DNA from 2 places in the Rhizobium sp. PRIMUS64 genome. Region 1 is predicted to be linked to the other one. Evidence: predicted binding sites of a transcription regulator. Region 1 holds the regulator's gene; the other holds the start of a gene.
The links. Region 1 encodes PhoB, which activates phosphate uptake and scavenging genes when phosphate is short. Its sites were predicted from a motif close to TGTCATNNANCTGTCAT; they were not measured.
Positions count from the first base shown of each region.

Region 2: the regulator PhoB is predicted to act here: its motif matches at 6,248-6,264, upstream of MOV76_RS25690 (DUF2794 domain-containing protein).

Region 1 covers NZ_JALBGX010000182.1:3,649-11,244, forward strand. The annotation lists gene MOV76_RS35820 (O-succinylhomoserine sulfhydrylase) at 1-183, shown strand, start outside; gene apaG (Co2+/Mg2+ efflux protein ApaG) at 426-818, shown strand; gene MOV76_RS35830 (Hsp33 family molecular chaperone) at 847-1,839, opposite strand; gene argF (ornithine carbamoyltransferase) at 1,930-2,844, opposite strand; gene MOV76_RS35840 (aspartate aminotransferase family protein) at 2,885-4,084, opposite strand; gene MOV76_RS35845 (GcrA family cell cycle regulator) at 4,504-5,037, shown strand; gene phoB (phosphate regulon transcriptional regulator PhoB) at 5,219-5,902, opposite strand; gene phoU (phosphate signaling complex protein PhoU) at 6,050-6,763, opposite strand; gene pstB (phosphate ABC transporter ATP-binding protein PstB) at 6,808-7,596, opposite strand, start outside.
Region 2 covers NZ_JALBGX010000079.1:16,444-24,039, reverse strand. The annotation lists gene thpR (RNA 2',3'-cyclic phosphodiesterase) at 1-60, opposite strand, end outside; gene MOV76_RS25715 (arylesterase) at 129-773, opposite strand; gene MOV76_RS25710 (ABC transporter ATP-binding protein) at 846-1,553, shown strand; gene MOV76_RS25705 (ABC transporter permease) at 1,550-4,093, shown strand; gene MOV76_RS25700 (Bax inhibitor-1/YccA family protein) at 4,274-5,002, shown strand; gene MOV76_RS25695 (GNAT family N-acetyltransferase) at 5,216-5,773, shown strand; gene MOV76_RS25690 (DUF2794 domain-containing protein) at 5,824-6,225, opposite strand; gene MOV76_RS25685 (thioredoxin family protein) at 6,610-7,350, opposite strand; gene acnA (aconitate hydratase AcnA) at 7,585-7,596, opposite strand, start outside.

The DNA of each region.
Region 1 (7,596 bases):
AATCTCGGCGACAGCAAGAGCCTGATCACCCATCCGGCGACGACGACGCACAAGAACCTGACGGAAGAGGCGCGCGCCGAACTCGGCATCTCGCCTGGTACGGTCCGCCTTTCGGCCGGCATCGAGGATACCGACGACCTGATCGAGGATTTCGCGCGGGCGCTTGCCAGGGTTTCGGCCTGATCTAGGGATAAACGCGGCCGGACCTCATTTGGGGTTCGGCCGTGCCGGACCTCACAAGGTGAGGCCGGGGGAACAAGTTTGCCCGCCGCGGCGTTCCGAACCGGAATTAACACTGACAATTAGGCTTAACGATCGAAAACCCTTCGGATCACAGCCGTTTCAGCGATGATAATTGTTCCGTTTCTTGACGGACAGGGCCTCTTATAAGATACGGGTAACATATCTTGACTAAGGTGCAAGGCATGTATCGCGCCCTCACAAGAGACATCGAAGTTATAGTCGAACCGTTCTATCTGGAGGAGCAATCCGATCCGGACGACGATCGCTATGTCTGGGGTTACCGGATTGTCATCAGCAACAATTCCGGCATCGCCGTTCGCCTGGTCAACCGTTACTGGAACATCACCGATCAGAATGGACAGGTGGACGAGGTCACGGGCCCCGGCGTCGTCGGCGAGCAGCCGCGGCTCAGCCCCGGCGACACCTACGAATACTCCTCCGGCTGCCCGCTCGACACGCCCTCAGGGCTGATGTTCGGCCATTACCAAATGGAAACGGATGAAGGCGAGATGTTCGATGTCGACATCCCCGCCTTCTCGCTGGATTCCCCCGGGCTGCTGCGCGTGCTTAACTGAGGCGATAGCGCACCGCCTCTTTTCAGAACTATTCGGCCGGCTGAAGCTCGGCCGGCTCGAAGCGGTAGGTGGTCGAGCAGAATTCGCAGGTGACGGCGATTTCGCCGTTTTCCTGGCTGGCTTCGATCTCTTCGGCCGAAAAGCCCTTCAGCACACCCTTGATCTTGTCGCGCGAGCAGCTGCAGCGATCAAAGACTGCGCGCGGTTCATAGACGCGCACGCCGCGCTCGTGGAACAGGCGAAACAGCAGCCGCTCGGTACCGACAAGCGGATCGGTGAGTTCATCGGCGTCGATGGTCTCGACCAGCGAACGGGCTTCGACCCAGGCATCGTCCTCGCCATGCGGGCGGTTGCCGGTGTCGCCGTCGCCGCCGTGGAGATCCGGCTGGCGCATGCGCTCCGGCGCTTCCGGCAGGAACTGGGCGACGAGGCCGCCTGCCCGCCAGCGATGGCGCGGCTTGCCCGCATCGTCACGATCGAAGAGTTCGGCCGCGGCAAGGCGGACGCGCGTCGGGATCTGCTCCGACTGGCGGAAATAGACGCCGGCAATTTCTTCCAGCGTAGTGCCGTCGAGCGCGACGATGCCCTGGTAAGGCTGGCTGAACTTGCCCTGGTCGATGGTGAAGGCGAGCACGCCCTTGCCGAGCAATTGCTCCGGCTCGGTTTCACCAGACTCGATCGCCTTATTGAGCAGCGCCTGATCGAAACGGGCATAGGCGCGGACATTTTCCGGCGTCGAGAAATCGGCGACGAGGAGATCGACCGGGCCATCGCCCTTGGTCTGCACCGTGAACTTGCCGTCGAACTTCAGCGAGGTGCCGAGCAGCACCGTCAGCACGACGACTTCGGCAAGCAGCCGGGCAACGGGTGCGGGATAATGATGGCGCTCGAGGATCGCATCGAGCATCGGGCCGAGCTGGACGGCGCGACCGCGCACATCCAGCCCCTCCACCTGGAAGGGGACGACATGGTCATCGCCGGCGAAATCAAACTGGCCGAGGGCGGCTGCAGCTTCTGCCATGGCTTTCACTCCTAGTTTTCAGAGCGATGGGCCAGCGTGCCCTTCGCTCACGCGGTCGCGAGTTTGTGACTCGCGACGTCCGATTATGGTTCAGATCGCGCCCAGGCACCAAGCAAGAATCGACTTCTGCGCATGAAGACGGTTTTCCGCCTCATCGAAGACCACAGATTGCGGACCGTCGATCACTTCGTCCGTCACTTCCTCACCGCGATGGGCGGGCAGGCAATGCATGAACAATGCATCATTGCCGGCTTTGGCCATCAAGGCCGCGTTGACCTGATAAGGCTGGAAGACATTGTGACCCCGGGCCCGATGTTCCTGATTCATGGAGACCCAGGTATCGGTCACCACGCAATCGACGCCGGCGACCGCACGGTCGGCATCATGGCAGAGCATGATTTCGGCGCCCTCATTGCGGGCCCAGTTCAGATAGTGATCCTTGGGCTCGGAGCCAAGGGGTACGGCCATGTTCATGCGGTAGCCGAAACGCGCGGCCCCCTCGACCAGCGAATGCAGCACATTGTTGCCGTCGCCGGTCCAGGCGATGGTCTTGCCCTTGATCGGGCCGCGGTGCTCTTCGAAGGTCATGATGTCGGCCATGATCTGGCAAGGATGGGTGTCATCCGTCAGCGCATTGATCACAGGCACGGTCGCATGCTCGGCAAGCTCGACCAGCCGCGAATGTTCGGTGGTGCGGATCATGATCGCATCGACATAGCGCGACAGCACCTTGGCGGTGTCGCCGATCGTCTCGGCGCGGCCGAGCTGCATCTCGGTGCCGGACAGGAACAGCGTTTCGCCGCCGAGCTGGCGCATGCCGACGTCGAAGGAGACGCGGGTGCGCGTCGACGGCTTCTCGAAGATCATCGCCAGCATCTTGCCGGCGAGCGGCTTGTCGCCCTTGCCGGCCTTGAAGGCCTGCTTGCGGGCGAGCGCATCGTTCATGATGGTTCTGAGATCGGCTGATGTGACCGCCGAAAGATCGAGGAAATGTTTAGGAGCCATAGTCTTCTTACCTGTGCTGCGCCCGAAGGCGGCAATCTCGTCAAGCCGTCTTCTTGACCTTGGAGGCGCGAATGCTCTCGGCGGCGCGCTCGATGCGGGCAAGGCCCTCGCGGGCTTCCTCGGCGGTGACCACGAGGGGCGGAAGAAGGCGGATGACATTGTCGCCGGCGGGCACGCCGAGCAGATGGGCGGCGCGGATCGCCTGCAGCAGTTCGGCTGAGGGAACGGCAGCCTTGACGCCGAGCAACAGCCCCTCGCCTCTGATATCTTCGATCACATCGGGATAACGATCCTTCAGTGAGGCGAGGCCCTGGCGGAAGACCAGTGCGACGTCGCGCACATGCTGGAGGAAGCCATCGGCAAGGATGATGTCGAGCACGGCGCTGCCGACGGCCATGGCGAGCGGATTGCCGCCATAGGTCGAGCCATGCGTGCCGGCCTTCATGCCGGAGGCGGCCTCTGATGTGGCAAGGCAGGCGCCGAGCGGGAAACCGCCGCCGATGCCCTTGGCGACAGCCATGATGTCGGGGGTCACGCCCGCCCATTCATGGGCGAAGAGCTTGCCGGTGCGGCCGATGCCGGTCTGGACCTCGTCGAGGATCAACAGCAGGCCGTTGTCGTCGCAGAGCTGGCGGAGCGCCTTCATGAACTCGGTGGTGGCAGGACGGACACCGCCCTCGCCCTGCACCGGCTCGATGAGAATTCCAGCCGTGGCATCGGTGATCGCGGCGCGGACCGCTTCGATGTCGCCGAAAGCCACCTGATCGAAACCCGGCGCCTTGGGGCCGAAGCCTTCGAGATATTTCTCTTGGCCGCCGGCAGCGATCGTCGCCAGCGTCCGTCCGTGGAAGGCGCCTTCGAAGGTGATGATATGGAAGCGCTCGGGATGGCCCTTGGAAAACTGATAGCGGCGCGCCGTCTTGATCGCGCATTCGAGCGCCTCGGCACCCGAATTGGTGAAGAACACCTTGTCGGCGAAGGTGGCGTCCGTCAGCCGTTTTGCCAGACGTTCCTGACCGGGGATCTCATAGATGTTCGACAGGTGCCAGACCTTGTCGGCCTGCTCCTTCAGTGCGCCCACGACATGCGGATTGCTGTGGCCGACTGACGTGACGGCAACGCCAGCGCCGAAATCGAGATATCGCTCGCCGCTTTCGGTGATCAGCCACACGCCCTCGCCTCGCTCGAACCGCAGCGGGGCACGAGAATAGGTGTCATAAAGCGGCGCGGCTTCAGCCATGGCGCGATCTCCATCAAGTTGCCGGGCAATGACTCCGGCTAAGGAAACCAGGCCCGAAAAATCAAAAATGCCGCCTTGCGGCGGCGAGGGGCACTATTTCCTTTTCGCGCTGCAATGTCAACAAAACTGCGCCCTTAGCGTATGCAGCAAGGGTGTACAGCGGCATTTTCAGTCTTCAACAGGCATTATTGCAGAAATGCCACGCAGAGGCAGCAAGTTGGGGAAAACTACGAATTCGATTCATCCGGATTCATGCGACTCTTGTCACGGAGTCAGCCTCACACTAGGTTAAAGATCAATTACTAGACTGCATGCGGCGGAACTAGTCACCAAAATTGATCAAGCGTTTCTTGTTTCGGAGCTCCCGGGACAACGGTGAGGGATTCTGCCATCACCAACGCAAAAGGTGGAGACAGGGCATGAACTGGACAGACGAGCGGGTCGAGAAACTCAAGAAACTTTGGGCCGAAGGACTGAGCGCCAGCCAGATCGCTGCGCAGCTTGGCGGAGTCAGCAGAAATGCGGTCATCGGCAAAGTGCACCGGCTGAGCCTTCCGGGCCGTGCCAAGGCCGGCGGCACCAACACCGCCGCACGAACGCCGAAGCGCAATACGTCGGCGCCGCGCGCGCCGAACTACGCCTCACGGGTCGCCACGCGCACCGTTACCCGCCAGCAGGGCGCGACCATGCTGAAGGAAGAGATCGAGATCGAAACGATCGAGGAAATGGAATACGTGCCGAGAGGCAACGTGGTCGTGCCGATTTCCCGACGCCTCGGCCTGACGGAACTGACCGAACGCACCTGCAAGTGGCCGGTCGGCGATCCGCTGAAGGACGACTTCCATTTCTGCGGCTGCGAATCCCCCGACAATTCGCCCTATTGCAGCTATCACCAGAAGCTTGCCTACCAGCCGGTCAACGAACGCCGCCGGGCAGCCGCGCGGGCCAGCTGAGCGGGCTGACCATCGTTAGAATGCAGAAACGGGCCGAGTGGCCCGTTTTTTTGTTGCTGGATGGAAGCTCAGGTTTTCCTCCGTCATGCTCGGCCTTGTGCCGAGCGCAGATCCTCGGCACGAGGCCGAGGATGACGTCGCGGTTTTGCCAGGGATTTGTCAGCAACTCAAATGGAAGCCCTCAGGCTTCCATCGAATAACCGGCGCCGCGGACGGTGCGGATGACGTCCTGCATGTTGGAAAAATTCAGCGCCTTGCGCAGGCGGCCGACATGGACGTCGACGGTGCGCTCGTCGACATAGATATCGTGGCCCCAGACGCCGTCCAGAAGCTGCGAGCGGGAGAAGACCCGACCCGGTGACGACATCAGGAATTCCAACAGGCGGAATTCGGTGGGGCCGAGGCGGACTTCGCGGGTCTTGCGATGGACGCGATGGGTCTCGCGGTCGAGCTCGATGTCACCGCATTTCAGCACCGTCGACAGCACCTCGGGGCGGGCGCGGCGCAGCATCGCCTTGACGCGGGCAACGAGCTCGGGGGTCGAGAAGGGCTTAACGACATAATCGTCGGCGCCCGTCGACAATCCGCGAACACGCTCGCTCTCTTCGCCGCGCGCCGTCAGCATGATGATCGGCAGGCGCTCGGTTTCCGGCCGCATGCGCAGACGCCGGCAGAGCTCGATGCCGGAGACGCCGGGCAGCATCCAATCAAGGATGAGAAGATCGGGCGTGCGCTCCTGAAGCCGCATTTCGGCTTCGTCGCCACGAAGGATGGTATCGACCTCGAAGCCTTCCGCTTCGAGATTGTAGCGAAGAAGCACGCTGAGGGCTTCCTCGTCTTCAACAACTGCAACTCTCGGGATCATGCGTGTCGGTCTCCTCGCGCATGATCCTTAAATCGGGGGTGATTTAAGCAATGCATCCTGCGCAAATTCAGAAATTGGCTGCGACCTCTTTGCGCGCCCGGACGGGCGCGCACGCAATTGACTGGTCCGGGCGACTGGCCCGGGCGGCTATTCCGTCACCGCGCCGACGGTGTTGGCGCTGTCGTCCTTCGGACGGTCGCCTTCCGGCTGCGCGCCTGTCGTCATGTAGAAGATCGTCTCGGCGATGTTGGTGGCGTGGTCGCCGATACGCTCGATGTTCTTGGCGCAGAAGAGAAGATGCGTGCAGCTGGTGATGTTGCGCGGATCTTCCATCATGTAGGTCAGGAGCTCGCGGAACAGCGAGGTGTACATCGCGTCGATCTCGTTGTCGCGTTCGCGGATCGCATTCGCCTTGTCTGCGGAACGATTGGTGTAGACGTCGAGCACTTCCTTGAGCTGGACGAGCGCCAGCTCGGACAGATGCTCGAGGCCGCGGGCAAGCTTGCGGGGAACGCCGGTGCTTTGGACGGCGATGACGCGCTTGGCGGTGTTCTTGCCGAGGTCGCCGACACGTTCGAGATCGGCGGCGATGCGGATCGAACCCATGATTTCGCGCAGGTCCGAAGCCATCGGCTGACGGCGGGCGATGGTGACGATCGCCTTGTCGCCGATTTCGCGTTCGGCGTGATCGAGGATCACATCGTCCGAAATGACCTTCTGCGCCAGCGCGGTATCGCCGTTGACGAGGGCGCGCACGGCTTCGCTGACCATCTGCTCGGCCAGGCCGCCCATTTCGGAAATCCGCCTGGACAGGAACTTCAAATCATCATCATAGGCAGAAAAAATATGTGTCGATGCCATGGGGCTTTATCCTCGAATAACGGGAAGGCTTCGCGTCGCCAAAATCAGCCGAAACGGCCCATGATGTAGTCCTGGGTACGCGGATCGTCGGGATTGGTGAACATCTTGTCGGTGTCGTTCTCCTCGACGAGGTTGCCGAGGTGGAACATTGCGGTGCGCTGCGAGACGCGCGCGGCCTGCTGCATGGAGTGGGTGACGATGACGATCGTGTAGTTCTCGCGCAGCTCGTGGATCAGCTCCTCGACCTTGGCAGTGGCGATCGGGTCGAGCGCCGAGCAGGGTTCGTCCATCAGGATGACTTCAGGGCTGACGGCAACGGCACGGGCAATGCAGAGGCGCTGCTGCTGACCGCCCGACAGGCCGGTGCCGGATTCGTGCACGCGGTCCTTGACTTCGTTCCAGAGACCGGCGCGCTGCAGGCTGGTCTCGACGATCTGGTCGAGATCGGCCTTCGACTTGGCAAGGCCATGGATGCGCGGGCCGTAGGAGACGTTTTCGTAGATCGTCTTCGGGAACGGGTTCGGCTTCTGGAAGACCATGCCGACGCGGGCGCGAAGTTCGACGACGTCGATATCGGGATCATAAATATCGTCGGTATCAAGCGTGATCTTGCCGGTGACGCGGCAGCCGTCGATCGTGTCGTTCATGCGGTTGAGGCTGCGCAGGAAGGTCGACTTGCCGCAGCCGGACGGGCCGATCAGGGCGGTTACGGTGTTTTCGCGGACGTTCAGGTTCACATCGAAAAGCGCGCGCTTCTCGCCGTAATAAACCGAGACATCCTTTCCGATCATCTTATACGGGACGTTGCTCATCTTCTGATCCAGCGCCTTTTC
Region 2 (7,596 bases), on a different contig from region 1:
CAATGAAAGACTCATCGCCGCATTGCGCGGAATTTCGAGGGCGGTAAACAGTCTCGGCATCACGAGCACTCCCCGAATCTTTTGCAGGTGCTCACACGGAATCACGCAATCAACAACCGCGCAAGCCCCTATTTCTTCACAGAAGAAATCGTTTCGACGAAATTTGTGACAGCAGGCTCCATCTTTTCGACCATGACGTCGACACCTCTCGCATTTGGATGCATGCCGTCTTCGAGCTTCAAGTCGGCCTCCAGCGCGACGCCGTCGAGGAAGAAGGCATAGAGTGGAAGCTTATGTTTTTCCGAGAGTTTCTGATAGATCGGGTTGAATCGTGCGGCATAATCCGCCCCCATGTTTGGCGGCGCTATGATACCGGCGAGCAGCACGCCAATCCCACGCTCCTTTAGCCGGGTAATCATTTGATCGAGATTCTTCTCGCTCTCCTCCGGCGGGATGCCGCGCAACGCATCATTGGCGCCAAGCTCGAGAATGACCCCATCGGTGCCGTCGGGCACCGACCAGTCGATGCGCGCAAGGCCTGCTGTCGTCGTGTCGCCGGAGACCCCGGCATTGGCAATGGTGACGTCGAGCCCCTTCGCCTTCAGGGCCGCCTGCAGCTTTTCCGGAAAGCCATCGCCGGGCGGCAACTGATAGCCCGCCATCAAACTGTCCCCGAAACCGACGAGATTGATCGTCCGGGCATCGGCTGCAGTGGCAAAGATCAGCGAGACGGCAATGACGGTGAATTGAAGGGCGGCAACTTTAAATCTCATGCTGGCTTCCCTAGATTGGCGAGGTGCCGTTATGCGGCCATTCGATTACGGACTTATATAGGGCGATTTCTGTTGGCAAAAACCATTATCGAGTTGAAGGGCGCCGATCTGACCCTTGGCAGCGCAGCCGCCTCCGTCCATGTGCTGAAGGGCATCGATCTCGATATCGCTGCCGGTGAATCCGTCGGCATCGTGGGCCCTTCCGGTTCCGGCAAATCCACCCTGCTGATGGTGCTTGCCGGGCTGGAGAAACTCGACAGCGGTGAGATCAACATCAACGATACGCCGCTCCATAGCCTCAGTGAGGACCAGGTCGCCGATTTCCGCGGCCGCAACATCGGCATCGTCTTCCAGTCCTTCCACCTGATCGCCAACATGACGGCGCTGGAAAACGTCGCCGTGCCGCTCGAGCTCGCCAATGTCAGCAACGCCTTCGAGATCGCTCATCGCGAGCTGAAATCGGTCGGCCTCGGCGAACGGCTGAGCCACTATCCCGGTCAGCTTTCCGGCGGTGAACAGCAGCGCGTGGCCATCGCCAGAGCGCTCGCCCCGTCGCCGGCCCTGCTGATCGCCGATGAGCCGACCGGCAATCTCGATACCGAGACCGGCCGCCAGATCGCCGACCTTCTGTTCTCCAAGCAGGCCGAACGCGGCATGACCCTGCTTCTCGTCACCCACGACGTCTCGCTTGCAAACCGATGCTCGCGCCAGATTCGCGTCCGCTCCGGCAGGATCGAGGGCGACAGCGCCGCCCGCCGCAGCGAAGCGGCGATCGCATGAGGATCATCACGCCACGCGTCTCGCTCGCTTTTCGCCTGGCGCTGCGCGAGCTGCGCGGCGGCATCCGCGGCTTCTACATCTTCCTTGCCTGCATCGCGCTCGGCACGGGCGCCATCGCCGCCGTCAATTCCGTTTCGCAGTCGATCACCGACACGATCGCCTCGCAGGGGCAGGAGCTGCTGGCCGGCGACGTCCGTTTCGAACTCAACAACCGTGAAGCCACACCTCAGGAAATAGCTTTCCTCGAAGGCCTCGGCACCGTTTCGGTGTCAACAGGCCTGCGCTCGATGGCCCGCAAGCCTGACGGTTCCGATCAGGCGCTGGTCGAGGTCAAGGCCGTCGATGACGCCTACCCGCTCTACGGCAAGTTCGTAGCCGAACCGGACTATCCGCTTGCAGCACTGCTTTCGGGCCAAGGCGGCACCTATGGTGCGGTCGCAGCGCCCCTCCTTCTCGATCGGCTCGGGCTTGCGGTCGGCGACGAATTGCTGCTCGGCAACGTCAAGCTCAGCATCACCGGCACGGTGAAAACCGAACCGGATGCGCTGTCGGAAGGTTTTGGCTTTGCGCCGCGTCTGCTCGTCAGCCGCCAGGCGCTTCTAGCCTCCGGGCTGATCCAGACGGGAAGCCTGGTCGAACACGCCTACAAGATCCGCCTGGAAGACAAGGCCGCGATGTCGGGCATCCAGGCGCGCGCCTCCAAGGAATTCCCCTCCGCCGGCTGGGCGATCCGCACCAGCGACCGCGCCGCGCCCTCGCTCACCGAAAACATCACCCGCTTCTCGCAGTTCCTGACGCTGGTCGGCCTCACCGCGCTGATCGTCGGCGGTGTCGGTGTCGCCAATGCGGTGCGCGCCTTCCTCGATTCCAAACGCACCACCATCGCCACTTTCAAATGTCTGGGTGCGCCGGCGCAGGTCGTCGTTCTGATCTATCTCTTCCAGATCGCCATCATCGCTCTCGGCGGCATCCTGATCGGCCTCGTCATCGGCGCCCTGTCGCCGATGTTTGCCGCGCAATTCCTGGCGCAATTCCTGCCGGTCTCCACGACGCCGACCCTCTACCCCGGCGCCCTGCTGCTCGCCACGCTCTTCGGCATCCTGACGACGCTCGCCTTCGCCATCCTGCCGCTCGGCCACGCCCGCGAAGTGCCGGCGACGGCCCTTTTTCGCGAACAGGGCTTCGAGGCCCGCCGCCTGCCCTCCTGGCCCTACATCGTGCTTGCCGCCCTGTTCATGGCCGCCCTTGCCGGGCTTGCCATCCTCACCGCCTATGACCGCTTCATCGCCGTCGTCTTCGTCGGCGCGATCGTTTTTGCCTTCGTCGTCCTGCGCCTGGTCGCCGCCCTGATTGCCTGGCTCGCGCGCCGCAGCCCGCGCGTCAATTCGCCAGCGCTGCGGCTTGCGATCGGCAACATCCACCGCCCCGGCGCACTGACCCCCTCGGTCGTGCTCTCGCTCGGCCTTGGCCTGGCATTGCTGGTGACGCTCACCCTGATCGACGGGAACCTGCGCCAGCAGCTAACCGGCCGTATGAACGAGGGTGCGCCGAACTTCTTCTTCGTCGATATCCAGAGCGCCGAGGTCGATGCATTCCGCGATCTCGTCCAGGGCCAAGCGCCGCAGGGCAAGCTCGTCGAAGTGCCGATGCTGCGCGGCCGGATCATCGCCTTCAACGGCGAGGATGTCACCAAGATGAACGTGCCGGCGGCCGGCCGCTGGGTGCTGAACGGCGATCGCGGCATCACCTATGCCGAAACCCTGCCGGAGAACGCCGCCCTCACCGAAGGCAAATGGTGGGACAAGGATTACAGCGGCGAGCCACTCGTCTCCTTCTCCTCGGAAGAGGCCCATGAGCTCGGCCTCAAGATCGGCGATAAGGTCACCGTCAACGTGCTCGGCCGCAACATTACGGCGAAGATAGCCAATCTGCGCCGCGTCGAGTGGGAATCGCTGTCGATCAATTTCGTCATGGTCTTCTCGCCGAATACCTTCCGCGGCGCCCCGCATGCGTGGCTCGCGACGCTGACCGATCCCTCTTCGACACCGGCCGAAGATGCGGCGATCCTGAAATCCGTCACCAACACCTATCCGACGATCACCAGTGTGCGCGTCAAGGACGCGATCGATATCGTCAACCAGCTGGTCGCACAGCTTGCGACCGCGATCCGCGCCGCAGCCTCCGTCGCCCTCATCGCCTCGATCCTCGTCCTTGCCGGCGCGCTTGCCGCCGGAAACCGGGCGCGCACCCACGACGCGGTGGTGCTGAAGACGCTCGGCGCCACGCGCGCCATGCTGATCCGCGCCTTCAGCTACGAATATCTGATCCTCGGGCTTGCGACCGCAATCTTCGCGCTGATCGCCGGCGGCGTTGCCGCCTGGTTCATCGTCGCCCGCATCATGCGTCTACCCTCGACATTTCTGCCCGACGTGGCGGGACTGACGCTTGTGACCGCGCTCGTCCTCACCGTCGGCATCGGCCTTATCGGCACCTGGCGCATCCTTGGGCAGAAGGCGGCCCCCGTTTTGCGCGAGCTCTGACCGGGCAGCGGCACTCAAACCCTTCACCTTACGGCGATTTAACCGGCCGAGGCTTTGCAAGCCTCTTGTTTGCAATGGGCGAAAGCCTCATATTGTTCGCAGGCATGCTGGAGCTCCGCAGCGGCGCCCGGGTCGAAAACCCCGACACCGTATATCCATCGGAGCTTGTAAGAGGAAACTATGGCTGATCTTCGTAACTATCAAAGCCGCGCTCAGACCGGCGAGATGATTGATCAAGGCCTGCGCGCTTATATGCTCAAGGTCTACAACCTGATGGCGCTGGGTCTGGCGATCACCGGTGTGGCCGCATATCTGTCGTTCCAATTCGCCTTCGCCAATGGCGAACTGACCGCTTTCGGTCAGGCGATCTATGTAAGCCCGCTGAAGTGGGTGGTCATTCTGGCGCCGCTCGCTCTGGTGTTCTTCCTGAGCTTCCGGATCAATACCATGACGGTGGCCGCCGCCCAGACGACCTTTGCGGTCTACGCTGCGCTCGTCGGTCTGTCGCTCTCGTCGATCTTCCTGATCTACACGGGCCAGAGCGTCGTTCAGACCTTCTTCGTCACCGCCGCCTCCTTTGGCGCGCTGTCGCTGTACGGCTACACGACGAAGCGTAACCTGTCGGCGATGGGCTCGTTCCTGATGATGGGTCTCTTCGGCCTGATCATCGCTTCGCTGGTCAACATCTTCCTGGCGTCGTCCGCCGTCCAGTTCGCGATCTCGGTGCTCGGCGTCCTGATCTTCGCAGGCCTCACCGCCTACGATACGCAGCGGATCAAGGAATTGTACCTGGAAGCCGATGACGTCGCCGTCGCCGGTCGCAAGGCGATCATGGGTGCGCTGACGCTCTATCTCGACTTCATCAACCTCTTCATGTTCCTGCTGCAGTTCATGGGCAACCGTAAATAAGCAGGGCAGACTGAGATCGAAAAGGCGGCTTCGGCCGCCTTTTTTGTTGCGCAGGCTTTCGCGGGGTGGTTCGACAGCGCCGCGCGTCTTTTCAGACGCGCAAAGGACGCTGTAGCATTTTGAATTGCTGCATAATTTCGTCCTTAAATCGATTCCGATTTAAGGAATTATGCAGTAGGAAGGCCTTACCCACTCCTATGGACCTGCCGCGAAATGTCCTTCCTCCTGCGCGATGCCTCGAACGCCGATATTCCCGCCATTGCCGATATCTATCGCGAATCCGTCCTGAACGGCGTCGCGAGCTATGAGATCGTGCCGCCGACCGAGGCCGAGCTGGCGCAACGTTTTGCGGCGATCGTCAGCCAGCAATATCCCTATATTGCCGCAACCGATGCGGATGGAAGCCTGCTCGGCTACGCCTATGCCTCGGCGTTTCGCACGCGTCCCGCCTATCGCTGGCTGGTCGAGGATTCGATCTATCTCGCGCCTGAGGCCCGCGGCCGGGGCATCGGCAAGGCGCTGCTCGCCGAACTGATCACCCGCTGCACCGGACTCGGTTTCCGTCAGATGGCCGCCGTCATCGGCGGCGCCAGCCCCGCCTCGATCGCGCTTCATCGCGCAGCCGGCTTCGAGGAGGTCGGTCTGATGAAGGGCACCGGCTACAAGCACGGCCGCTGGCTGGATACGATGTTCATGCAGCGCGTCCTCGGTGAGGGCATGGGCACCGATCCGGACCCGTCAGCCTATCCCGGCACGCTGTTTGCCGGCTAGCGCATCGTGCTTTGCGCGTTTGGAAAGAGGCGCAGCGCTGTAAGTGCGGCTTACTTGTCGACGAGCTTCAGGGCCTTGTCGAACACCTTCAGCACCTGGTTCAGCTCGTGACCACGCTTCAGGATCGTACCGTTGGTGTTGATGACGGAATAGGCGCCCTGCTTGGCGGCGAGCTTCGGGTTTTTCTCGATGCGGAAGAGCGGCATTTCGCCGGAACGCTTGAAGACGGAAAAGACTGCCCTGTCCTTGAGGTGATCGATGGCGTAGTCGCGCCATTCACCGTCACCGACCATACGGCCGTAGATCCAGAGGATGGCGTCCAGTTCGCGCCGGTGGAAGGTCACCGGAAGCGGGTCCTTGCTTTGCTTGTATTCCCTGAGATCGACGACGACTGAGGAACTGTGGTCGACGGAACGGCTTTCGCCGTGTCGCAAATCCGGCTGATCTGTCATCAGTCTCACAAGGCCTCCACATGTGACAGGAGAGTGACAGTTTGCCCGAGCCGCCGCAAATTGCAAGAGTGCCAGCCGCCACATTCGGCCGCACCACAGCGCCGCGCGTCTCTCGCGCAAGGGCGCTGTAGCACTTTGAGTCTGCGCATCATGCCTTCCGAAAGTTGGGTCCGATTTTCGGAAGGCATGATGCGCTGGGCAGGCCAACGCTTTCTCGACAGCGCCGCATTTCAGTCAAAACAGCGCCTCATTTGCAGGAGATTTATGAATTCCAGTTTGGCGCCAGCGCGCCAAAGGGCCCGGCGGAGCGTATCGACCTTAACCCCAGCCCCGAATACGCTCGGCCGGGCCGCCCCAGTATTTCATCCGTAACCGGATGAAATTTCAGATATTTTTTCCAGCCATCACCACGGTTGCGCCAAGGATCGCTGCCGGATCGCCGTCTGCAGTCGCCGATTGCAGCAGAATCGCGCAGCCCTCGAGCTGCGGACGCTGCAGGACGCTGGCCGGCAGCGTCAGACTGGTCGCCTTGCCGTCCCACATGCCGACGGTTTCGACATTGGTGACGCTGTGCAGATAAGAGATCTTCTGGCCGCTGTTCTCACCCTTTTCGACGTCGATTGTCTTTTCCTTGTCGAAATAGACCATCACGACATTGGCTTTGCCCTGTCCGGCGCCGATCTTGATCTCCAGTTCGTCGCCGCGCATCGCGGCGTTGATGGGAACAGTCAGACCGTTGCCTTCGCTGCTAAAGGTGTCGATCTTGCTGTTGATTCCGTTGAGATCGGCGCCGGCCAGATGGCCGCGTCCGTTGACGATGGCCTGCGGCGTGTAGACGTTGCTTCGGCCCATCGTCCTGGCATAGCCGTACTGCCGCTCGGTGTTTTCCTTGGAGCTCAGCGTATCGGCCCAGCCGAGATAGTTCCAGTAATCGACATGATAGGCGAGCGCGATGACATCGCCCTGGTTCACCAGCTTGCGGAAAGCGGCGTCAGCGGGAGGACAGGAGGAGCAGCCCTGCGCCGTGAAGAGTTCGACGACACCTTTCGGCGTGCCGTCCTCGGCCTGCAACGGGCCTGAGAAAACAACGCTAGCGATCAGCGGAATCAAAAAACGGGGGGACATTCACCTGCACCTCTTTTTCAGCGCCGACGGCGTGTTCGAACCGGAGGCCCTGACATATGAACGTACGAATAATCCTTCCGGGTCCAAACGAAAAGTCACGAACGGGTGAGACGTAGCTCGACGGGAACTTGCGCAAAACAAATCATCGTGAGCCCCGTTTAAATACTGTCGCCGCAAAGAAAAGCCGCCGGAAACTGCTCTCCGGCGGCCATTATCATGTGAGTTTCTTAAAAATCAGGCAGCGAG